DNA from 4 places in the Rhizobium sp. 05N49 genome. Region 2 is predicted to be linked to each of the others. Evidence: riboswitches for the same ligand, from Rfam matches in the RefSeq annotation. Region 2 holds a riboswitch; each other region holds the start of a gene.

Region 1 (5,703 bases), on a different contig from region 2:
GAATTCGCCCGGAAATGTCCCGGCGCGTGATGTTGCCGTCACGGATTTCAGCGGCTCTCCGGCGAAGCGATCGCGGAAGATCTCGCTCCAGGCGACATCGAAGCCGCAATTGGCCGGTTGAAACGGTGCGATCGCCACCCCGCGCTCGGCGAGCAATGACACCCAGCCGGCATCGGAGCCGAGGCGCGGATAGCTGGCGCCGCCGAGTGCGAGCAGGGTTGCATCGCAGGATATGGTCTTGTGGCCGTCAGGCGCTTCGAAATTATGGCCGTCTTCTGCGAACCCGATCCAACGATGGCGGGTGAAGAAGCTGACGCCGCGGGCTTCCAGCCGGGCGAGCCAGGCGCGCAGCAGCGGCGAGGCCTTCATCACGTTGGGGAAGACGCGGCCGGACGAGCCTACGAAGGTCTCGGTGCCGAGGCCCGCTGCCCAGGCGCGGATATCGGCTGGGGTGAAGGCGTCGAGGGCTGCGCGCAGGCGGGGATTGGCGTTGCCGAAGCGGGTGGCGAAGCGCTCGTAGTCTTCGGAATGGGTGATGTTGAGTCCGGATTTGCCAGCGAGCAGGAACTTGCGCGCAAAAGTCGGCATCGCATCATAGACGGAAACGGCATGGCCGCTTGCCGACAGCACTTCGGCTGCCGAAAGGCCGGAGGGGCCGCCGCCGATGATCGCGATTTTCTTCTGTTTCATTGCGCCTTCTTGGCGTGGGCACTCGGCGAGCGCAAGTCTCAGTGATGTGGATGCACGCACTTGCCGTGATCGGCCAGCACCTCGATGACCCGGCATTGATCGACGCGGCCATGGCCACAGCCTTCGACCATCTGCTCCAGCTCGGCCTTCAGGGCATTGAGGCTGCGGATGCGCTGTTCAACCTCTATGAGACGAGCTTTTGCGATGGCATCGGCCGAAGCGCAGGACTGGTGGGGATCATCCTGAAGCTGCAGCAGGGTGCGGATTGCCTCGATCTCGAAGCCAAGTTCGCGGGCGTGGCGGATGAAGGCAAGACGGTTGAGGTCGGAAGGTTCGTAGGAACGTTGGTTGCCTTCGCTACGACTTGGCGCAGATAGCAGACCGATACCCTCATAATAGCGGATCGTCGGCACTTTGACGCCGCTTTGGCGGGCGGCTTCACCGATGGTGATCTTTTTCATGATTTTCCTCTTGCACCTCTAGTCGCTAGAGGATGTAGGAACGATACTGCCTACAAGCAAGGATCGAAATCATGAGCGAAGCAGCACAGGCACGGTACCGGGTTGGCGGCATGGATTGCGCCGCCTGCGCAACAAAGATCGATACGGCCGTCAGGCGTGTGCCCGGCGTCGAAGACGTCTCCGTATCGGTGACGGCGGGCACGATGACAGTGCGCCACGATGGCAGCAGCGATCTCAAAGCGATCGAAAAAAAGGTTACCGGCCTCGGCTATTCGGTTGCTCCGCTCACGGGCAAGGCTCCTGTCCGGGAAAGCAAGACCGATCATGATCATGCGGATCACGACCACGATCATGACCACGGGTATGATCATGATCACCATGGTCATGAGCATGATGATCACGACCACGAAGGTCACGACCACGATCATGCTGGTCATGATCACGCCGATCACGGGCATTCGCATGGCGCCGAGGAAGTCGAGGGGTTGCACGGCCATGATCATGGGCCGATGACCGGTCCCTGGTGGCAGAGCAAGAAGGGCCGATTGACGATCCTTTCGGGACTTGCACTCGTCGTTGCCTATGTCGTGGGCCATCTGGTGCCTTCGGTTGCTCCGTATGCTTTCATCATCGCCATGCTGGTGGGGCTGATGCCGATCGCGCGTCGCGCGGTCATGGCCGCACTTTCCGGCACGCCCTTTTCCATCGAAATGCTGATGACGATTGCCGCTGTTGGCGCGGTCATCATCAATGCCGGTGAAGAGGCAGCGACGGTCGTGTTCCTGTTCCTCGTCGGCGAATTGCTGGAAGGGGTTGCCGCCGGCAAGGCGCGCGCCAGCATCCAGTCGCTGACGACGCTGGTGCCGAAGAACGCACTGCTCGAGGCGGCTGGCGAAGTGAAGGAAGTGCCGGCCGAGACGCTTGCGGTCGGTTCCATCATTCTCGTGCGGCCGGGAGACCGGATTTCCGCCGACGGCACCATTCTTTCCGGTGAAAGCGCGATCGACGAGGCGCCGGTGACGGGCGAAAGCACGCCGGTGCGCAAGGGCGCAGGCGAAACGGTGTTTGCCGGCACGGTGAATGGCGACGCTGCATTGCGCGTCCGTGTCACGGCCGCTGCCGAGGACAATACGATTGCCCGCGTCGTCAAGCTTGTAGAGGAGGCCCAGGAATCGAAGGCACCGACGGAACGCTTCATCGATCGTTTCTCCCGCTACTATACGCCTGGTGTGGTCGTCGTGGCGGCCCTGGTCGCCGTTCTGCCGCCGCTGCTGATGGGCGGAGCATGGGGCGAATGGATCTACAAGGGACTCGCGATCCTTTTGATCGGCTGCCCCTGCGCGCTGGTCATTTCCACGCCGGCAGCGATTGCCGCCTCGCTTTCGGCGGGTGCGCGCCGCGGTCTGCTGATGAAGGGCGGAGCGGTTCTGGAATCGCTCGGCAAGGTGACGGCTGTTGCCTTCGATAAAACCGGTACGCTGACCGAAGGCAAGCCGCAGGTCACGGATATCATCGCCTATGGGCGCTCGGAGGCTGAGGTGCTTTCCCGTGCTGCCGTCCTCGAGCAGGGCTCCAGCCATCCGCTGGCGCTGGCGATCCTCAACCGTGCCAAGGCCGATGCCGTGCCCGTGCCGCCGGCCTTCGAAGTGGAAGCGCTGCCCGGCAAGGGCATGACCGGCAAGGTTGGGGGCGAGACGCTCGATCTTCTGTCGCCGCCGGCCACGCGCGAGCGCGGGGCGCTGAATGCCGAACAGGATGAGCGGGTCGCGGCACTGAATGGTGCGGGCAAGAGCGTCTCGGTACTGCTCATCAATGGTGTCGCCGCCGGTCTCATCGCCATGCGCGACGAACCACGCGACGACGCCAAGAGCGGGCTTGCGACGCTGAAGGCAGCAGGCGTGCGCGCCATCATGTTGACCGGCGACAACAAGCGCACGGCAGCAGCCGTTGCCGGTGACCTCGGCATCGACTGGCGCGGCGAGCTGCTGCCGCAGGACAAGCAGCGCATTGTTGGCGAATTGAAGAAGGAAGGATTGTTCGTTGCCAAGGTCGGTGACGGCATCAATGATGCGCCTGCACTTGCCGCAGCCGATGTCGGCATCGCCATGGGCGGCGGCACCGACGTCGCGCTGGAAACGGCGGATGCGGCGGTACTGCATGGGCGTGTCGGCGACGTTGCCCGCATGATCGACCTTTCGAAGCGGACGATGCGGAATATCTTCCAGAACATCACCATCGCGCTCGGGCTGAAGGCCGTGTTCCTGGTCACCACCATCGTCGGTATTACCGGCCTGTGGCCAGCGATCCTCGCGGATACAGGCGCGACCGTGCTGGTGACGATGAATGCACTTCGCCTTCTTCGCATAAAGATATAAAGATTTCTTTATGTCATCTTGACGATCGGATGCGACAGGTGCATGCTTGTCGCATCGTGGTTCTCTGGATTTGACGATCCTGAGCTAAGAGGGAATTCGGTGAGGCTAACGCCAAGACCGAAGCTGCCCCCGCAACTGTAAGCGGATAGACACCGTCCTTCGACGTCACTGGGAAGACGCCTGGGAAGACTGGACGGTGTTGAGGACCCGCAAGCCAGGAGACCTGCCGCGATAGATAACGTCCACGGGCGGGGTGTCCCGGTGTGCCGCTTTGCGCGAGACGGCACGTCTGTAGCCACACCTCGTCGATGCGTTGCGCCTGAGCCTTGCCCATAACCTTCGGGGTAAGGAAATGACCATCAAGACTGCAAATCTCGGCTTTCCCAGGATCGGAAAGCATCGCGAACTCAAATTCGCACTTGAAAGCTATTGGGCCGACAAGTCCGATGCCGGCGTGCTTCTCGATGTCGGCAAGCGGCTGCGGGCGCAAAACTGGACCCTGCAGAAAGAGAAGGGGATCGATATCATCCCCTCCAACGATTTCTCGTTCTATGACCATGTGCTCGACACGACTGTCATGGTCGGCGCCATACCTTCGGCCTATGGCTGGAAGGGCGGGCCTGTTGCGCTCGATACCTATTTCGCCATGGCACGCGGCTCGACCGGCGAAGAGGCGCATGCCGATTGCGGCCATCAGCATCACCACGGTCATGGCGTGCCAGCGCTGGAAATGACCAAGTGGTTCGACACAAACTACCACTACATGGTGCCGGAACTCGGTCCCGATCAATCCTTCGCGCTGACCGTAAACAGGCCGCTCGATGCCTTCATCGAGGCGAAGACGCTTGGAATCCACACACGGCCAGTCATCCTCGGCCCTGTCACCTTCCTGAAACTCGCCAAGGGAACCGAGGAAGGTTTTGCACCGATCAGCCTGCTTGAACGCCTGTTGCCTGTTTATGCGAGGGTGCTTGCGGAACTGAGCGCTGCCGGTGCCGACTGGGTGCAGATCGACGAACCGTGCCTGGTGCTGGATCTCTCAGGAGAAGAGCAGGCAGCATTGAAGCATGCCTATCGTGCGCTGCACGAGCTGGTACCGAACCTGAAGATCATGCTCGCCACCTATTTCGGCAATATAGGCGATAACCTGCCGACGGCGCTCGCATTGCCGGTTTCCGGCCTGCATGTCGATCTCGTTCGTGCTCCGCAGCAGATCGATGCCCTTCTCAAGGCGTCCCCCGATTTGACGCTGTCGCTCGGCATCATCGACGGACGCAATATCTGGAGGGCGGACCTTGCCGCGATCCTGAAAAAGATCGAGCCACTGGTTCAGCGCTTCGGTGCGGATGGACTGCAGATCGCGCCGTCCTGCTCGCTGCTGCATGTGCCGATCGACCTGGATCTGGAAACCGGACTGGATGAGGAACTGACGTCGTGGCTCGCTTTCGCCACCCAGAAACTCGATGAACTCTCTGCCCTCGGCAGCTCCGGCGGGGCTTATCAAGGAATTGCTGCAGCCTCTCAGGCCGTTGCCTCTCGAGCGGCTTCTCCACGTGTGCATGATCTCAAAGTCAGGCAGCGGGTCGCGGCAATCGATGAGACGATGATGACGCGGAGCAGCGGTTTTGCCGAGCGGACCAGCTTGCAGGCGCGCAAGCTTCGCCTGCCGCTCTTCCCGACAACGACGATCGGCTCCTTCCCGCAGACATCCAATGTGCGCAAGTCCCGCTCGGCCTTCGCAAAGGGTACGATCAGCGAGGCGGACTACGATGCGTTCCTGAAAAAGGAGACCGAAGCGGCGATCCGCTGGCAGGAGGAAATCGGCCTCGACGTGCTCGTCCACGGGGAATTCGAGCGTAACGACATGGTGCAGTATTTCGGTGAGCAGCTTTCCGGTTTCGCCTTTACGCAGCATGCCTGGGTGCAGAGCTACGGTTCGCGCTATGTCCGCCCGCCTATCATCTTCGGCGACGTCTCTCGGCCAAAGCCGATGACAGTCGAGTGGTGGCGCTACGCGCAGTCGCTGACGGACAAGCCGGTCAAGGGAATGCTGACCGGTCCGGTGACGATCCTCAACTGGTCCTTCGTGCGTGATGATCTTTCTCGCGCCGATGTCAGCCGGCAGATCGCTCTGGCGATCCGCGACGAAGTGCTCGATCTCGAAAAGGCGGGTGCTG
Region 2 (5,703 bases):
AAGCACATCAGAGAGAACGCCGCCTAAGCCATCGAAAATACTCATGGTTACTCCTCCGACCATCAGTAGATTCTACATTAGCACGAAGTCAAATTAGTGTCATTGCGGATTTGCAGGACCAAGGGTCGCACCGGCGCCGATCTTGCAAGCACCCGCGCCCCTGCCCTAAATATGTGAGGCAGCCGCCGCATTCCCTTTCACTCCTGAAGGCAGATCAGCAATGAAGCGTCACGATTTCGATGATCTCGCCGCCTTCCTCATCGTTGCCGAGGAGCGCAGTTTCACCAGGGCCGCCGCCCGCCTCGGCATCTCCTCCTCGGGTCTCAGCCACATGATGCGCCAGCTGGAGGAGCGGCTCGGCATGCGCCTTCTCGCCCGCACCACCCGCAGCGTGGCCACGACAGAGGCTGGCGAGCGCCTGCTTCTCACGCTCCAGCCGGCTTTCGCCGAGATCAATCGCGGCCTGCAGGAACTCGGCAACCTCAGGGAAAAGCCCTCCGGCACCGTGCGCATCACCGCGGGCAAACATGCCGCGACATCGCTCGTCATGCCGATCCTGCCGGCGTTTCACCGCACCTACCCGGATATCCGCGTGGAGCTCATCATCGGCGATCGGTTCGAGGATATCGTCGCCTCGCGCTTCGATGCCGGCATTCGCTTCGGCGAACGCATCGACAAGGATATGGTGGGCCTGCGCATTGGGCCGGATATCCGCGCGGCGATCGTCGGCTCGCCGGAATATTTCGCCCGCCACCCCATACCGAAAACCCCGCGCGACCTCGCCGACCACGATTGCGTGACCTATTACATGACCTCTGTCGGAGGCGCCTATGCCTGGGAATTCACCGAGGACGGCCGCGATATCGAAGTGAAGGTCTCGGGCAGCTTCATGGTCAACGATTCGGACATGATGGTCGAAGCGGCGCTGTCAGGCTCCGGCCTCGTCTATGTCTTCGAGGATTTTACCGCCGAGCATATCAGAAGCGGCCGGCTGATCCGCGTGCTGGAAGACTATTGCCCGCCATTCACCGGCTATTCCATCTATTATCCGAGCCGGCGACAGATGCCGCCGGCCCTTTCTGTCTTCGTGGAAGCGCTGCGCGCCATCCCGAAACGGTGAGCGACGTCAGGCCGCCTGCGCCGCCGGCATCGTTGCCATGTCGATGACGAAGCGGTAGCGCACATCGCCGCGCTCCATCCGCTCGAAGGCCTTGGCGATATCCCCCATGGCGATCATCTCGCATTCCGGCAGGATGTTCTTGCGGCCGCAGAAATCCAGCATTTCCTGCGTCTGCCTGATCCCGCCGCTCGGTGTGCCGGCAATGCGCCGGCGCCCCCTGATCAGCGACAGGTTGCTGAATTTCGGCGTATCGACCAGCGAGCCGGCAATGACCAGCGTGCCGTCGGAATCGAGCGTGTCGAGATAGGGGCCGAGATCATGCTCGTAAGGCACGGTATCGATGATCACGTCGAAGGCGAAGGCCGCAGCCTCCATCGCCTTGGCATCAGTCGACAGCAGCACCTTGTCGGCACTGAGTTCGCGTGCCGTCGCGATCTTGCCCGCCGAGCGCGTCAGAACCGTCACCTCAGCCCCCAGCGCCGAAGCGAACTTGACGGCGAGATGCCCGAGCCCGCCGAGCCCGATCACGCCCACCCGGCTGCCAGGGCCGACATTCCACGTACGCAGCGGCGAGTAGGTGGTAATCCCGGCGCAGAGCAGCGGCCCGACCCGCGAAAGGTCCAGCCCGTCGGGCACGCTGAGAACGAATTCCTCGCGCACGACGATATGATCTGAATAGCCGCCATAGGTCGTCTCGCCGGTCACTCGGTCCTGGCCGTTATAGGTGACGGTGACGCCCTTGTAGCACATCTGCTCTTCGTTGCGCCGGCAGTTGGGGCACTCCATGCAGCTGTCGACGATCGTGCCGACGGCAACATTGTCGCCCGCCTTGAAGCGTGAAACGGCGCTCCCCACGGCAGACACCCGCCCGACAATCTCATGGCCCGGCACGACCGGATAGGCCGAAAAGCCCCAGTCGTTGCGGGCCATATGCAGGTCCGTATGGCAGACCCCGCAATAGAGAATATCGATCGCCACGTCCTCGGGACGCAGGTCCCGGCGGTCGAAAGAGAAAGGTTGCAACGGCGTATTCGCATCGGTTGCGGCAAATGCTGATGTTCTCAATGGCTTATCCCTTGCAAGGCTGTTGAATGCTGACGGGCACCAGAAGCTGTGCCGGATGGGATATAGCGTCGATAAATTATCCGGATTAGACGAGGAATGCGGGAAAGGCTTGTGAGATAGGCTCAGCAATCGCTTATCGATGGCCTGCGTCATACACCGCTATCCGGTCATGATGAAAAGCCAGACATCGAACGGCCGGCGCCCCCAATTTCTCAAAAATCCGACAGCCGCGACTGGACAAGGCAAATGTAACTTTATAACAACAGCGATGTAATGTTATTACATTAAAGGAGATTTCATGTCCCGGCGCCTTTTCGCTATCTTCGCAGTCGCCACTACGCTCACATCCGCCACCTTGCCATCGACTTCCCGCGCCGAGGAGGAACAGCAGGAGAGCTGGCGGCTTTTCGTGGCTGATCACAGCCTGCCGGTCGTCCACGCCATAGATCTTGCGAGCGGGAGACAGATCGGTCGCTTCGATCTCAAGGGTTATGCCGCCCTGTCGTTGAGCGACACCGGGCGCACGGTCTTTGCCGTCCAGGGTGAAGAGAATATCGTTCACGTCATCGATACCGGCATTGCCCTTTCCGATCATGGAGAGCATCGCGATCTCGAGGTGGCGCCACCCAAGCTGATCGGCACGACGATAAAGGGCGAGAAGCCGGGCCATGTGGTGACGCATGGCGATGACGTGGCGATTTTCTACGACCGCACCGACCGCTTCGATCTCTTGAAGGAGAGCAGCCTGCTGCAGGAAAAGCCGGAGCCGAAAGCTGTCAACACCATCGCCGCCCATCACGGCGTCGCGGTGCCGATGGGCAATCACCTGCTGGTCTCCGTGCCGAACATGCAGGCGCCGGTCAAGGAGGGCGAACTGCCGCCACGCCTGGGCCTGCGGGTGCTCGACCGGGATGGCCGGCAGATCGGCGATGTCGCGCCCTGCACCGGCCTGCATGGCGAGGCAACCTCCGCCCGCCTCGTCGCCTTCGGTTGCGAGGAAGGCGTGCTCATCGCCCGCCCCAGCGGCGCGGAAGGCCCGAGCGTGGAAATGCTCGCCTATGGCGCATCGCTGCCGCGGGGCAAGGTCTCGACGCTGCTCGGCGGCCGCTCGATGCAGTTCTTCCTCGGCAATTACGGAGAGGACAAGCTGGCGCTGATCGATCCTGATAATACGGACGCACCTTATCGCATCATCGACCTTCCAACGCGGCGCGTCGATTTTGTGCTCGATCCGGCAAAGTTTCAGAATGCCTACATCCTCACCGAAGACGGCAGGCTGCATCTGCTCGATACAGTCGAGGGCGAGATCGTCAGATCGGAAACCGTAACAGAGCCCTACAGCAAGGATGGTCATTGGCGCGATCCGCGTCCGCGGCTGGCCGTGGCCGGCGATGATATCGCCATCAGCGATCCCCGTCACAGCTTGATTCGCCTCGTCAGCACGCAGACGCTGAAGGAGGTGCGTACGATCCCCGTCGAGGGCCAGCCCTTCGCGCTTGTCGCCGCCGGCGGCTCGGGCGCCAGTCACTAAGGCGGCTTCGGACCCGACACACTTCGCATTCCGGCGCTTGACGTCGCCCATGGCGGCGTCATAGATCGAGGCGACGGTTCCCCGAAGAGAACTCCGAGGGGAATAATAGGGAACACGGTGAGGACGACCCAAGAGGGACCGAGACCGTGGCTGCCCCCGCAACTGTAAGCGGATTGTCGATCTCGGGGTTGATCGCTTCAGCGATCACGCCCTCGGCCTCAGGGCCGTGCCACTGCGATTTCGCGGGAAGGCAGATGACCGGCACATATTCGCGAGCCAGGAGACCTGCCGTCGATCACGATCCAATCAAGCCGGGCGGGGATGCCCGGACAAGGAGCAGACATGATTGACAAGATCCCTCCCCACCTGCCGCCATCCATCCGTCTCGATTGGACGATCCGCCGCTAGCCTCCCGCTCGCTGACCATCGTTCGCGCGCCGGCATCCGCTAGCCCTTTTCCTTTGATCGAGAGTTTTCCATGCGACAGCTTCTGAAGAGCTTTTCCCTCGCGCTCGGGCTGGCCGGCTTTGCTGCGCCCGCACTTGCCGCCACCCAATATCCCATCACCCTCACCAATTGCGGCCAGCAGGTCACCTTCGAAAGGGCGCCGGCCAAGATCGTCTCGATCGGCCAGGGCATGACCGAAGTGCTGTTCTCGCTCGGCCTTGCCGACAAGATCGCCGGCACGGCCGTTTGGGTCGGCCCGGTCCTGCCGCAATATGCCGATGTTAACAGCAGGATCAAACGGCTGGCCGATAACGACCCGAGCTTCGAATCCGTCGTCGGCGCGGAGCCTGATCTGGTGGCTGCCGAATTCGAATGGCATGTCGGCACGCAAGGCTCCGTCGGCAAGCGCGAGCAGTTTGGGGATCTCGGCATCAACACCTATGTCGCGCCGGCCGATTGCGTCGCCAAGATCAATACCGACGGCGGCGATGGCGTGCGCAAGGAACTGTTCACGATGGACCTGATCTATCAGGAAATCGCCGAACTCTCCGAGATCTTCGACGTGAAAGACCGCGGCGATGCTGTCATCGCCGACCTGAAGAAGCGGGAGGCCGCGGCCGTTGCCTCTGTTGCCGGTGCTGCGGCAAAGAACCTGCCGGTCGTCTTCTGGTTCTCCAGCAAGGAAGTGAAAGGCGATGCCTTCATCGCCGGTAAAAACAGCGCACCAGCCTATATCCTGAAGACGCTCGGGGCGAAGAACGTCGTCACGACGGAAGAGGAATGGCCCCTCGTCGGCTGGGAAACGATTGCGCAGGCCAATCCCGCCGTCATCGTCATCGCCACCATGGACCGCCGCCGCTATGCCGCCGATGATCCCAAGGTGAAGGTGGATTTCCTGGAAAACGATCCGGTTACGAAAGAGCTCGATGCCGTCAGGAACAAGCGCTTCATCATGATGGACGCGCAGTCGATGAACCCGACGATCAGAACCATCGACGGCATCGAGACGCTGGCAAAGGGCATCCAGTCCTTCGGTCTGGCCCAGTGAGCCAGGCTGCCTTGCCACAGAGGATATGGTGGGCGCTTGCCACGCTCACCATCGCCGCCCTCCTCCTGCTCGGTATCATGATCAGTCTCGCCGTATCGATCGGCGAGATATCGATCCCGCTCGCCACCACGGCAGAAGCGGTCTCCAACCGCCTCTTCGGCACAGCATTCGAGCTCAGCCGCATCCATCAGGGCATCGTCTGGGATTACCGCCTCAGCCGCGCGCTGGTGGCGGCCAGTGCCGGCGCATCGCTGGCACTCTGCGGCACGGTGCTGCAGGCGCTGCTGCGCAATCCGCTTGCCGAACCCTATGTGCTCGGCATTTCGGCCGGCGCCTCCACCGGGGCCGTCTGCGTCATGATCCTTGGCTTCGGCTATGGCGTGCTCAGCCTCTCCGCCGGCGCCTTCATCGGCGCTCTCATCGCCTTCCTGCTGGTCGGCATTCTGGCGGCCGGTGTGGGCGGCACCAGCGAGCGCATCATTCTCTGCGGCG
Region 3 (5,703 bases), on a different contig from region 2:
CCAATTTCGCGAGGGCCGCGCCCGCAGCATCGCCTTCGGCTGGTGGGGCATCATTTTCGGCATCGGCCTGGGCTTCGGCCCGATCGTCGGCGTCGGCATCGTGGCGGTGGCCGGCTGGCAATGGGTATTCCTCATCCATGCCGTACTGGCGGCCGTGACAATCGCTCTCGCGCTGACGGGAATTCAGGAATCGCGTGATCCCGCGGCCGGACGGCTCGATATCGCCGGCATCGCCACCCTTTCGCTGGCGGTCTTCTGCCTTGCCTTCTTCATCACCCAGGGGCCGGCTCTCGGTTTTGCGAGCCCGGCTGCGCTTGGCATTATCGGACTTGGCGCCGCAAGCCTCGTCGCCTTCGTCGTTGCCGAAAAGCTGAACCCGCGACCGATGTTCGATGCCTCGGTGTTCCGCATCCGCACCTTCTCGGGCGCCATTGTCGGTTCGGCCGCCATGAATATCAGCTTCTGGCCTTTCATGATCTATTTGCCGATCTGGTATGAAGCCGGCCTCGGTTACGGCAGTGTGGCGGCCGGCATCGCCTTGCTGGCCTATACGCTGCCGACGCTCGTCGTGCCGCCGCTTGCCGAGCGGCTTATGCTGCGCTACCGGCCAGGTATCATCATTCCCGGCGGCCTTTTCACCATCGGACTCGGCTTCCTGCTGATGAAGTCAGGCAGCGCCGCCGCCGCGCCAAGCTGGCTGACGATGCTGCCCGGCGCGCTGCTTGCCGGCATCGGGCTTGGCTTCACCAATACCCCGGTCACCAACACGACAACCGGTGCGGTATCCAGCGACCGCGCCGGTATGGCCTCCGGCATCGACATGAGCGCCCGGATGATCTCGCTCGCAATCAACATCGCGGTCATGGGCTTCATCCTGTTCACTGGTGTGCTCTCCCATCTGAAGAGCGCCTTGCCGAACTCGATGGACGCAGGCGATCTGCGCCTGCTTGCCGAACGGATCTCCGCCGGCAGCATCGCCGCCCTGCCTGATATTCCCGCCGAGACGGTGCATGATGCGCTGGTCGCAGGCTTCGGCGGTGTCATGCTCTATGGAGCGATCGGCGTCTGGCTTCTCGCTGCTGCGAGCCTCCTCACCTTTGGCCATTGGAGGACACCAGCCTGCGCCAAGGATTGCAGCACCCAGCCGGCCGAGTGAAGCACACCCGTGCCGGCTCAAACCGGCGCGGCCTCGCCTTCCACCTGCCCCCAGCCGTCATGGAAGACCAGTTCTTCCAGCGCCACCCGCTGCCGCCAGCCTTTGACCGCCAGTTCCGGCTCCTCGTAGAGCCGGTCGACGAAGCCGGCGCAGAGCCAGGCGACGACTTCGATATGATTGGGAATGCCGAGTATCTCCTTGAGGTCGCCCTCGCGAAAGATGCTGACCCAGCCGATGCCGACGCCTTCGGCACGGGCCGCGAGCCACAGGTTCTGGATGGCGCAGACGGTGGAATAGCTGTCCATGCGTGGATTATGCGTGCGTCCCAGCACGACGCTGCCGCTGCGGGTCGGATCGCAGGTCACGCAGATGCCGAGCGGCGCCTGGACAATGCCTTCGAGCTTCAGCGAACGATATTTTTCCTGCCGCTCGCCGGTAAACATGCTGGCCGCTTCCTCATTCGCGCTGACAAACGCATCGCGCACGCGCGTCCTCACCTCGGCGCTTTTCACCAGGATGAAATTCCACGGTTGCATGAAGCCGACCGAAGGCGCGTGGTGCGCGGCGGTCAAAAGCCGCGTCACCAGATCGTCCGGCAAGGGATCGGGCAGGAACTGGCTGCGCACGTCGCGCCGCGTCATGATCGCGTGGTAGACGGCCTCGCGTTCGGCCGCAGAAAAGCTGGATGCCGGACAAACGGCATCATCAATGGGTCGCATCGTCAAATCCCCAACAACGCAACCGCCCGCCGTCCGCGCGGGTTGGGTCTATCTTGCCAGGCCGGTCTTCTGACTCGGCGTCCTCCGCCTCGCCGCTGCCTTCCCGGCCGCAAAGCCAGTGGCGTAGTTTGAACGGCGAGCGTCAGCCTTACAGCGTTGGGCACGTTCCGGTCTTCCACCGGATTCCCGATTCTCCCCCTGGTGACAGCGGGCACCTGACAGGGCGATCTATGGCGCGGAAAGGCCATGGCCGCAAGCCACATGCGACATTCATTTCGTGGACAGGTTGAAAATGCTGGCCTAGAACGAGACCCTGATCCGAGCGGCGCCATTGGTGCCGAATCCCTTCTCCTTGCATCCCGGTTGCCCGTGTCCCGCCTAACGCCGATGATCCTTGCGGTCGCCCTGTTCATGGAACAGATGGATTCGACCGTGATCGCCACCAGCCTGCCGGCTATTGCGGCCGATATCGGCACCTCGCCGATCGCGCTGAAGCTTGCGGTAACCAGCTACCTTGTGGCGCTTGCGATCTTCATTCCGATCAGCGGCTGGATGTCGGATCGCTTCGGCGCGCGCAACATTTTCCGTCTGGCAATAGCAGTCTTCATGGTCGGTTCGGTTGCCTGCGCCTTTTCGAATTCCATCGCCGCCTTCGTCATTTCCCGGCTCATCCAGGGCGCCGGCGGCTCGATGATGACGCCGGTCGGACGGCTGCTTCTGGTGCGCGGCACGCCACGTCACCAGCTGGTGAATGCCATGGCCTGGCTCACCATTCCGGCCCTGATCGGCCCGATCATGGGCCCGCCGATCGGCGGTTTCCTGACGACCTATTTGAGTTGGCACTGGATCTTCTGGATCAACGTTCCGATCGGCATCATCGGCATTGCGCTGGTCACCCGCTTCCTGCCGGCGATTGAGCCGCGCAGCCCGAAGCCGATGGATTTTCCGGGTTTCTTCCTGTCCGGGATCGGCTTTGCCGGTTTCGTCTTCGGAATATCCGTCATCAGCCTGCCGGCCGTTCCCGTCATCTACGGCTATGTCACCGTCGCGGTCGGCGTCCTCTCCGGTATCCTGTATTTCGTCCATGCCAGGCGCACGCCGCATCCGCTGCTTGATCCGAAAATGTTCCGCTACCCGATGTTCCGGGCGGCGATCCTCGGCGCCTCGAATTTCCGCATGGGGCTCGGCGCGCTGCCCTTCCTCATGCCGCTGATGCTGCAGCTCGGTTTCGGTCTGACACCGCTGCAGTCTGGCTCTGTCACCTTCGTCAGCGCACTCGGCTCCATGGGCTCGAAATTCGCTGCAACCCGCACCTATAACGCCTTCGGCTTCCGCAACGTCATCGCGCTGACCACCTTCCTTGCCGCGATCTGCCTCGGCGTGAACGGCTTCTTCACTGCTGAAACGCCGATCTATCTCATCATGGGCTCTCTTCTCGTCGGCGGACTGCTGCGCTCCATGGCCTTCTCGGGTGTCAACGCCATGGCCTTCGGCGATGTCGACGAGGCCGACAGCAGCCAGGCGACGGCCATCAATGCCGTGGCGCAGCGCATCTCCATGGCCATGGGTGTTGCAGTCGCAGGGACGATCCTGGAAGTGTCCGCCAACTTCCACGGCGGCCAACTCACGGTCACCGATTTCCATATCGCCTTCTTTATCGTGGCAGGGATTTCCGCGCTCGCCTGCATCACTTTCCTGCGCCTGCCCGCCAATGCCGGCGATGACATGACGACACGCCGCGGCAAGCATGGACATGCCGAAGCGGCTGCGCCGGAAGATGCCCAGAGAGAGGCAATGGCCGAAAGCCGATAAAACTTCACAGACCTGTCATTTTTCCTCACAGAATCCACGTGACAATTCCAATTCGCATGTCTACATAGGCGGCATGTCGATTTCGTCCGTTTACGCATCGCGATTTTATTCGTACCGCTGCTTCCAGCGGATGCGGGTCTGTGCGTAACCGAAACTAACGCGACGACACACCCGAACAGCCGCTAGTCAACCTGGCGGCTTTTTTGTTCCGCCACGGTATGACCAAACAGGAGAGCATACCGTGACTGACACTATTGATGATCTGCGCATCGTCGAGATCACCCCGCTGACCAAGCCTGCCGATATTATCAAGGAAATCCCGCGTGACCGAGCGGTGACCGAGACCGTGACCGGCACGCGCGACACCATCCACAATATCCTGACGGGCAAGGACGACCGCCAGCTGGTCATCATCGGTCCCTGCTCGATCCATGATCCGGCAGCCGCCCGCGAATATGCGTCCCGTCTCGTCGAACAGCGACGACGCCTCTCCGGCGATCTCGAAATCGTCATGCGCGTCTATTTCGAAAAGCCCCGCACCACCGTCGGCTGGAAGGGTTTGATGAACGACCCGCATCTCGACGGCAGCTACCGCATTGAGGAAGGCCTGCGCCTCGCCCGCCGCCTGCTGCTCGACATCAACGCCATGGGCCTGCCGGCCGGCTGCGAATTCCTCGATACGATCACGCCGCAGTACATCGCCGATCTCGTCAGCTACGGCGCCATCGGCGCGCGCACGACCGAAAGCCAGATCCACCGTCAGCTCGCCTCGGGTCTCTCCTGCCCGATCGGCTTCAAGAACGGCACGGACGGCAGCGCGCGCGTCGCGCTCGACGCGATCATGGCCGCTTCCCAGCCGCATCATTTCCCGGCGGTTACCAAGGATGGACAGGCAGCGATCGCCTCCACCCGCGGCAACGAGGACTGCCACATCATTCTGCGCGGCGGCAAGCGCCCGAACTATGAGGCAGCCGACGTGCAGGCCGTTATCGCCGAGGCAACCAAGCTCGGTGTCGACCCGCGCATGCTGATCGACGCCAGCCACGCCAACAGCGGCAAGGATCCGATGAACCAGCCGAAGGTCGTCCACGACGTCGCCGGCCAGATCGTCGCCGGCAACCACCACATCAAGGGCATGATGATCGAGAGCAACCTCGTCGCCGGCCGTCAGGATCTCGTTCCCGGCAAGCCGCTCGTCTACGGCCAGTCGATCACCGACGGCTGCATCGGCTGGGATATGTCGGTCGACGTGCTCGAGGATCTCGCCAAGGCCGTCCGCGATCGCCGCAAGGCCGCTGTTGCGGCTTGATAGGCAGCATCAAGCGCGGCGGGCAGACACCCGCCGCCTGTTTACAAAATGGCTTGTGGAGTCGGTGATATCAATGCAATCGTAACGCCTTATGATTGAATATTTTAAGGACAAAAACTTGATTGCCGCTCCTGCTCGCTTACTTTTTGCCTGCTGCATAGCGTTAACCTTAGGATTCAATGCCGAGCTCGCCAACGCTGACACAGCTGATAGCCCAAGTGTTTTTAAACTGGGTAGTTCACTAGATGAGGCCCGTCGCATCTCAAGCGAGCGGGGTTGGAAGGTGAGAGTGCTTTCACCCGACCTTCCCGGTCAATGGTATGTTGATGGGGCAGAGGTTAATCTTTTCGTCTGCGATAACAACAACAAGATTGCCAGCGTTTCAAAAACTCGAGATGGAGGCGTTGATGAGTTCGCCTCGATCGTGTCCTATTCATTTACATCCAAGTATGGTCAACCGAAGACGACAGTCGTGGCGTTTCCGCTCGGACAAACCACTGTCTCAAGTATCGATTCAACATTCGCCCCTTCCGAAGGCGAGTCTGTTCGGGTGCAACTCCAAAGTATCGGAGGGCACTCAAGAATTACTGTGCACCGCGCCTCTGAAACACCGTGCCCAGCGGAAAACGGACCCCGCTAATCAGTTATCTCCCACCACCCCATCATCAAATGGCGGTGAGCCCTCTCAAGATCTCGCCGGAAAATAC
Region 4 (5,703 bases), 160 kb from region 2:
GAATTTAGCCAAGGGAGAGGGTCTGGAGTACCCGCGGCTCAAGGAATTCGCCCTTGCCGGAGCGACCGATCACGTGGTCAGCATTTTCGAGTTTCCGAAGGAGGTCGCGTTGCGCGGCTTCAGCCTGGCGCTGACCAGCGACGCATCGGGTGGATTTTCCGACGAGCAGCTGACGACCGTCGCAGAGCTTATTCCGGCTCTGGGGCTCGCCTGCTACCGCATGGCCGCATCGAAAACCGCTGCCGATATTCTGGCTGTCTACACAGGCGCCAGGACAAGCGCACGCATCCTTGCGGGCGAGGCTCAGAGAGGCAAGGGCGGATCCATCAATGCTGCGGTCCTGCTGGCCGATCTCAGAAATTTCACGGCATTGACCGACGTCTATGAGCCGGGCGAAATCGCCGGGTTTCTGGATGCGCATTTCGAGCTGATCGGCAGGCATGTCGAGGAAAATTCCGGGGAGATCCTCAAGTTCATGGGCGACAGCGTGCTAGCGATCTTTCCGACCGGCAGCGAAGAGGGGGATGATCCCGAACAGGCTTGCCGCGCAGCACTCGCCTCGGCCCGGAACATGCTGAAGGCCAACGAGGCGCTGAACCGAGAGCGGGCAGGCAGGGGTGGCCCCGACATCGGCGTCGACGTCGTCCTGCATCTCGGAGAAGTGTTTTACGGAAATATCGGCGCCCGCGGCAGGCTCGACTTCACCGTGATCGGCAGGGCCGTCAACGAGGCCTCGCGGATCGAGAAACTCTGCGGCGAACTCGGCCAGTCGCTTCTGATGTCGGAAAGCTTCGCGGCTGCCTGCGGTGTCGCCTGCGAACGCCTGGGATCGTTCGAGTTGCGCGGCGTTTCGAGGAAGGCCGACGTGTTCAAGCTCGCGGATCCGATTGTGGCATCGGCTCGAAAATCGGCGGCAAAAGCCTCAGATCTCGCCTGACACCTCGCGGCGCCGGCGGTCGAGTTCTTCGCTGTAGCGGCGCAGCGTGTGGCTTTCGCTGAGCTGGCCGATCACCTTGCGCTCGATGAGGTTGTTGACGACGGCGAGCGCTTCGCTTTCCGTCTTGTCAAAGATCGCGGCCGCCTGTTTGGCATTCATCTGCGGCTGCAGGAAATCGTTTTTATAGCGGATGAAATCGCCGAGATTCTGGGCTTCGTCCTGCGCGCTGGTGGGGTTTGCGTAGATTTCCGGCACGAGCACGAGGCCGGCATATTTGTCGCCCTCATCGACGAGGATGACACGCTGCGTCGAGCCGATGGGGAAGGCCTCCTTGAACGCGTCCAGCGTTATCCCGAGTTTTGCGGTCTTTACGTCTGAACGCATCAGCTTGTCGACGGTGAGATTGCGGATCCAGCCGACATCATGGGCGCTGCGGATGCTTTCGCCGCGCAAGTGAAAGCGCCATGTGGCGAAGGAGTAGCCGAAGGTCGTGCGCACGACGAGCGAGGAGGTGATGACGGCTGCGAGCACCAGTGCGGTGATTGGAAAGTCGCCGGTGATCTCCAGCGCCAGGAAGGTCATGGTCAGCGGCCCGCCGATGACGGCGACGGCGAGCGAGCTCATACCGACCACGGCATAGATCACGGGCGTCAGCGTCGCATCGGCGAAATAGGGGGCGGAATAGGCAAAGAGCTTGCCGAGCAGCGCGCCCATGAAAAGCGAGGCGAAGAACAGGCCGCCCCTGAAGCCGGAGCCGATGGAGACGGCGGATGCCACCGACTTCAGAAGGAAAAGACCGATCAGCGCGGGGATCGTGATCTCGTGGGAGAGGTTCAGATGCAGCGCGCCGTGGCCGGCGGCCAGCACCTGTGGCGATACCAGCGCCAGCAGGCCGACGACGATGCCGCCGAGCGCCGGGCGGAAAGGCAGTGCGATGGCGCTCTTGCGCGCCAATTCCTCTACGAAGGAGACGCCCTGCATGATGAGGATGCCGACGCCGGCGCAGAAGGCGCCGAGCGCGATGGCCGGCACGTAGTCTGCCGGCTGTACAGCGCCGAAACTGCCGACATCGATGATGAAATCGCTGCCGGCAAGAAGGCGCGCAACAAGAGTTGCGACAAGCGCCGAGACGACGACAGGTGTCAGCGACATAATGGTGTAGGTGCCGATGATCAGCTCGAAGGCGTAGAAGGCGCCGGTCAGCGGCGCATTGAAGGCGGCGGCGATGGCGCCGGCTGCGCCGCAGCCGACGAGCACACGCAGGTCCGCGCGGCGCAGCTGCAGCTTCAGGCCGAATTTCGAGGCGATGCCGGCCGCAAGCTGCGTATAACCGGCTTCCAGGCCGACGGATGCGCCGAAGCCATTGGAAACGAGATTCTGGATCGCGACAAGGATGCTGTCCGTCAGCGACAGGCGACCGCCATGCAGCGCATTGGCCTCGATCGGGTCGACCATCGGCTTCTTGCGCCATTTGGCGAGAATGAAGAGCAAGAGCCCGAGAAGCATGCCGCCGGCTACCGGGGCCGACATCAGCAAAAACTTGCTGTCGATCTGCGAGGCGCTGAGCCTCGTCGTGCCGTCTATGCCGAAGATCAGGCTGTGCATCTCTTCCGAGACATAGCTCATGGCTGAGACCGCAAGCCCCGATACGATGCCGACAAGCGCGCCGGCAAAGACCATGCCCATTTCGCTGTGGCGAATAAGCGCGCGCAGGCGCCCCGGATCGAAGGCGGTGCCTAGAGGGCCGAGGCGGCGAATGTGCATTCGGGAGAGCATCATGGGGAAATTAGGCGGCAAGAATAGGGGTCAAGGGCGGAGCCGGCATCCGCATGAGCGGCAATTGCGGCAAAAAACCGACCGGGCCGTAAAGTTTTTGTGACGTAAGCCTTTGATTAAAGACGATAATATCGGTAGTGTAAGTCGAGATGAACATGAGCGGGGCGTTGCGCGGCAATTGACATGGGAGTTGCACGCGCCTAACCATGAATCCACATAATGGATGGTTCCGGATCGGCAAACGCCTTCCGGATTAAAAGGGAATGTGACGGGGCGGACCCAAGCCGGGCGCCTTCATCACAGCCGACCCCGCGACTGTAGAGCAGTCAGGGTCTTCCATCCGGCATTTGGATTGCGGCGCCGACGGTCTTGCATTCTGCAAGCGGGCAAGGCGGACAAGTGCCGGAAAAGCCACTGGAAATGCATCGTGATCAGCCGGGGCAGGACGCCTCTAATTCTACGAATCGTCCGCCTTTTCACGAGATGCAGCCGGGAAGGCGAGGTAGATCCGCTGGCACGATAAGGGGCGACCGAGCGGTCGCCCCTGTCGCGGCCGATAACTGCGAGCCAGGAGACCTGCTATCCGTGCCGGGCATAATGCCCAATTTGGGCGCTTTGCCCGCTGCCAGCACGGAGGTTGTCTTGGCTGAAGGATGTTATTCAGCGCTGCCTCTGGTGGTGCGATATGGGCGCGGTGTTCCGCCGCCCCTCTGTGATGAGCTTCTGGCGCAGGCCGTTTTCTCTTCCCTGATTCCTGTGCTTGTCACAGGAAACCAGCCACGGCGCGTCTGCGCCGTGAATGAATCAATGTTATCGCGGAATGAGTCTCTCCTGCCCAAGGACTTGGGCAGGCTGGATTCCTGTGACAAGCACAGGAATGAGGGGTGTGGCGAAGGCCGCGCCCATCCTCAACGGACGGTGCTGTCATGACCACCACCTTCATCCTCGGCGGCGCTCGCTCCGGCAAATCCCGCTTCGCCGAAAATCTTATTGCCACGAGCGGTATCGAGCGCCATTACATCGCCACCGGCCGCGCCTGGGACGACGAGATGCAGGCGCGCATCGACCAGCACAGGGCCGATCGCGGCCCCTCCTGGACGACGCATGAGGAACCGCTCGATCTCACCGAGCGCCTGACCGCCATCGACGCGGAGGGCAGGGCCATCCTCGTCGATTGTCTGACGCTGTGGCTCACCAATCTGATGATGGAGGGGCGCGATATCGCCGCCCAGTCTGCCACCCTTGCTGGCTTTCTGCCTCATGCTAAGGCGCGGCTCGTCATCGTTTCCAATGAAGTCGGCCTCGGCATCGTGCCCGAGAACCGCATGGCGCGGGAATTTCGCGACTATGCAGGCCGGCTGCACCAGATGATCGCGGCTTCGGCCGCGGATGTTTATTTTATCGCAGCGGGTCTGCCGCTGAAAATGAAGGGTTAGTTCCATGCAGCAGAAAATCCCCGCAACCGTCATCACCGGCTTTCTCGGCGCCGGCAAGACGACGATGATCCGCAACCTGCTCACCAATGCCGGCGGCAAGAAGATCGCGCTGATCATCAACGAGTTCGGCGATCTCGGCGTCGATGGCGACGTGCTGAAGGGCTGCGGTGCGGAAAACTGCACCGAGGACGACATCATCGAGCTCACCAATGGCTGCATCTGCTGCACCGTTGCCGACGATTTCATTCCGACCATGACCAAGCTTCTGGAGCGCGAGCAGCGCCCTGACCATATCGTCATCGAAACCTCGGGCCTTGCCCTGCCGCAGCCGCTTGTCGCCGCCTTCAACTGGCCAGACATCCGCAGCGAAGTCACCGTCGATGGCGTCATCACCGTGGTCGATAGTGCGGCCGTTGCTGCCGGTCGTTTTGCCGATGACCACGATGCCGTCGATGCGCGCCGTGTCGAGGATGAATCGCTGGATCATGAAAGCCCGATCGAGGAACTGTTCGAGGATCAGCTGACCTGCGCCGACCTGATCGTGCTCAACAAGACCGATCTGATCGACGCGGACGGGCTTGGCCGCGTGAAGAGCGAAGTTGCCTCGCGCATTGCCCGCAAGCCTGTCATGATCGAAGCGAAGAACGGCGAGGTGCCGGCAAGCGTGCTGCTCGGCCTCGGCATCGGCACGGAAGACGATATCGTCAACCGCAAGTCCCATCACGAGCTGGAGCATGAGGATGGCGAGCCGCACGACCATGACGAATTCGACAGTTTCGTCGTCGAACTCGGGGCTGTCTCGGATACGGCAGGTTTCGTCGAGAAGCTGAAGGGCATCATCGCCGAGCATGACGTGCTGCGCCTGAAGGGCTTCATCGATGTCTCCGGCAAGCCGATGCGCCTGCAGCTACAGGCCGTGGGTGCCCGCATCGACCAGTATTTCGACCGTGCCTGGGCGCCGGGTGAGGCCCGCAATACGCGTCTCGTCGTCATCGGTCTGCACGAGATGGATCAGGACGCAGTGCGCAAGGCGATCGAAGCGCTCGTCTGAGGACATAACGAATGCATCTGCTTCTCGCTCAACAGGGGACGATCAGCGACGGGGACGAGGCGATCGACCTCGGCCAGTCGCCGGGCGATATCCTGTTCCTGTCCGCTGCCGATACCGAGCTTGCGGCGATTGCCGCGGCCCATAGCGGCGGAGAAGGAGGCTATTCGCTGAGGCTTGCGAGCCTGATGAGCCTGAAGCACCCGATGTCGGTCGATGCCTATGTGGAGCGGACGGCGCGGCATGCGAAGCTGATCATCGTGCGGGCGCTCGGCGGGGCGAGCTATTTCCACTATGCGCTGGAGGCGCTGCATGCGGTCGCGGCGCGCAGCGGTGCGCTGATTGCGGTGCTGCCGGGGGATTCCAAGCCGGATGCCGGGCTGACGCCGTTTTCCAATGTGGTTCTGGAGGATCTGAATGCGCTCTGGGCCTATCTGATCGAGGGTGGCGATGCCAATGCGCGGGGCTTTCTGGCCTATGCGGCGGCGATGCTCTCGGGAGAGGAG

The links. A riboswitch is a leader RNA that binds a small molecule or an ion and turns the genes downstream of it on or off. The one in region 2 is predicted to bind cobalamin.
Region 1: another riboswitch for cobalamin. It lies ahead of metE (5-methyltetrahydropteroyltriglutamate--homocysteine S-methyltransferase); the one in region 2 lies ahead of AC1DF8_RS00970 (ABC transporter substrate-binding protein).
Region 3: another riboswitch for cobalamin. It lies ahead of bluB (5,6-dimethylbenzimidazole synthase); the one in region 2 lies ahead of AC1DF8_RS00970 (ABC transporter substrate-binding protein).
Region 4: another riboswitch for cobalamin. It lies ahead of cobU (bifunctional adenosylcobinamide kinase/adenosylcobinamide-phosphate guanylyltransferase); the one in region 2 lies ahead of AC1DF8_RS00970 (ABC transporter substrate-binding protein).

What each region holds. Positions count from the first base shown of each region.
Region 1 is NZ_JBFTME010000009.1:302,815-308,517, reverse strand. It holds gene AC1DF8_RS20215 (TIGR03862 family flavoprotein) at 1-690, opposite strand, end outside; gene AC1DF8_RS20210 (MerR family transcriptional regulator) at 729-1,151, opposite strand; gene AC1DF8_RS20205 (heavy metal translocating P-type ATPase) at 1,223-3,526, shown strand; cobalamin riboswitch at 3,567-3,771, shown strand; gene metE (5-methyltetrahydropteroyltriglutamate--homocysteine S-methyltransferase) at 3,879-5,703, shown strand, end outside.
Region 2 is NZ_JBFTME010000001.1:178,187-183,889, forward strand. It holds gene AC1DF8_RS00950 (YidB family protein) at 1-45, opposite strand, end outside; gene AC1DF8_RS00955 (LysR family transcriptional regulator) at 221-1,120, shown strand; gene AC1DF8_RS00960 (NAD(P)-dependent alcohol dehydrogenase) at 1,127-2,185, opposite strand; gene AC1DF8_RS00965 (hypothetical protein) at 2,484-3,716, shown strand; cobalamin riboswitch at 3,775-4,023, shown strand; gene AC1DF8_RS00970 (ABC transporter substrate-binding protein) at 4,195-5,211, shown strand; gene AC1DF8_RS00975 (FecCD family ABC transporter permease) at 5,223-5,703, shown strand, end outside.
Region 3 is NZ_JBFTME010000006.1:53,391-59,093, reverse strand. It holds gene AC1DF8_RS13905 (MFS transporter) at 1-1,156, shown strand, start outside; gene bluB (5,6-dimethylbenzimidazole synthase) at 1,174-1,875, opposite strand; cobalamin riboswitch at 1,918-2,109, opposite strand; gene AC1DF8_RS13895 (DHA2 family efflux MFS transporter permease subunit) at 2,263-3,687, shown strand; gene AC1DF8_RS13890 (3-deoxy-7-phosphoheptulonate synthase) at 3,929-4,996, shown strand; gene AC1DF8_RS13885 (hypothetical protein) at 5,088-5,636, shown strand; gene AC1DF8_RS13880 (TolB family protein) at 5,682-5,703, opposite strand, start outside.
Region 4 is NZ_JBFTME010000001.1:342,307-348,009, reverse strand. It holds gene AC1DF8_RS01820 (adenylate/guanylate cyclase domain-containing protein) at 1-937, shown strand, start outside; gene AC1DF8_RS01815 (chloride channel protein) at 923-2,713, opposite strand; cobalamin riboswitch at 2,921-3,311, shown strand; gene cobU (bifunctional adenosylcobinamide kinase/adenosylcobinamide-phosphate guanylyltransferase) at 3,640-4,149, shown strand; gene cobW (cobalamin biosynthesis protein CobW) at 4,154-5,200, shown strand; gene cobN (cobaltochelatase subunit CobN) at 5,212-5,703, shown strand, end outside.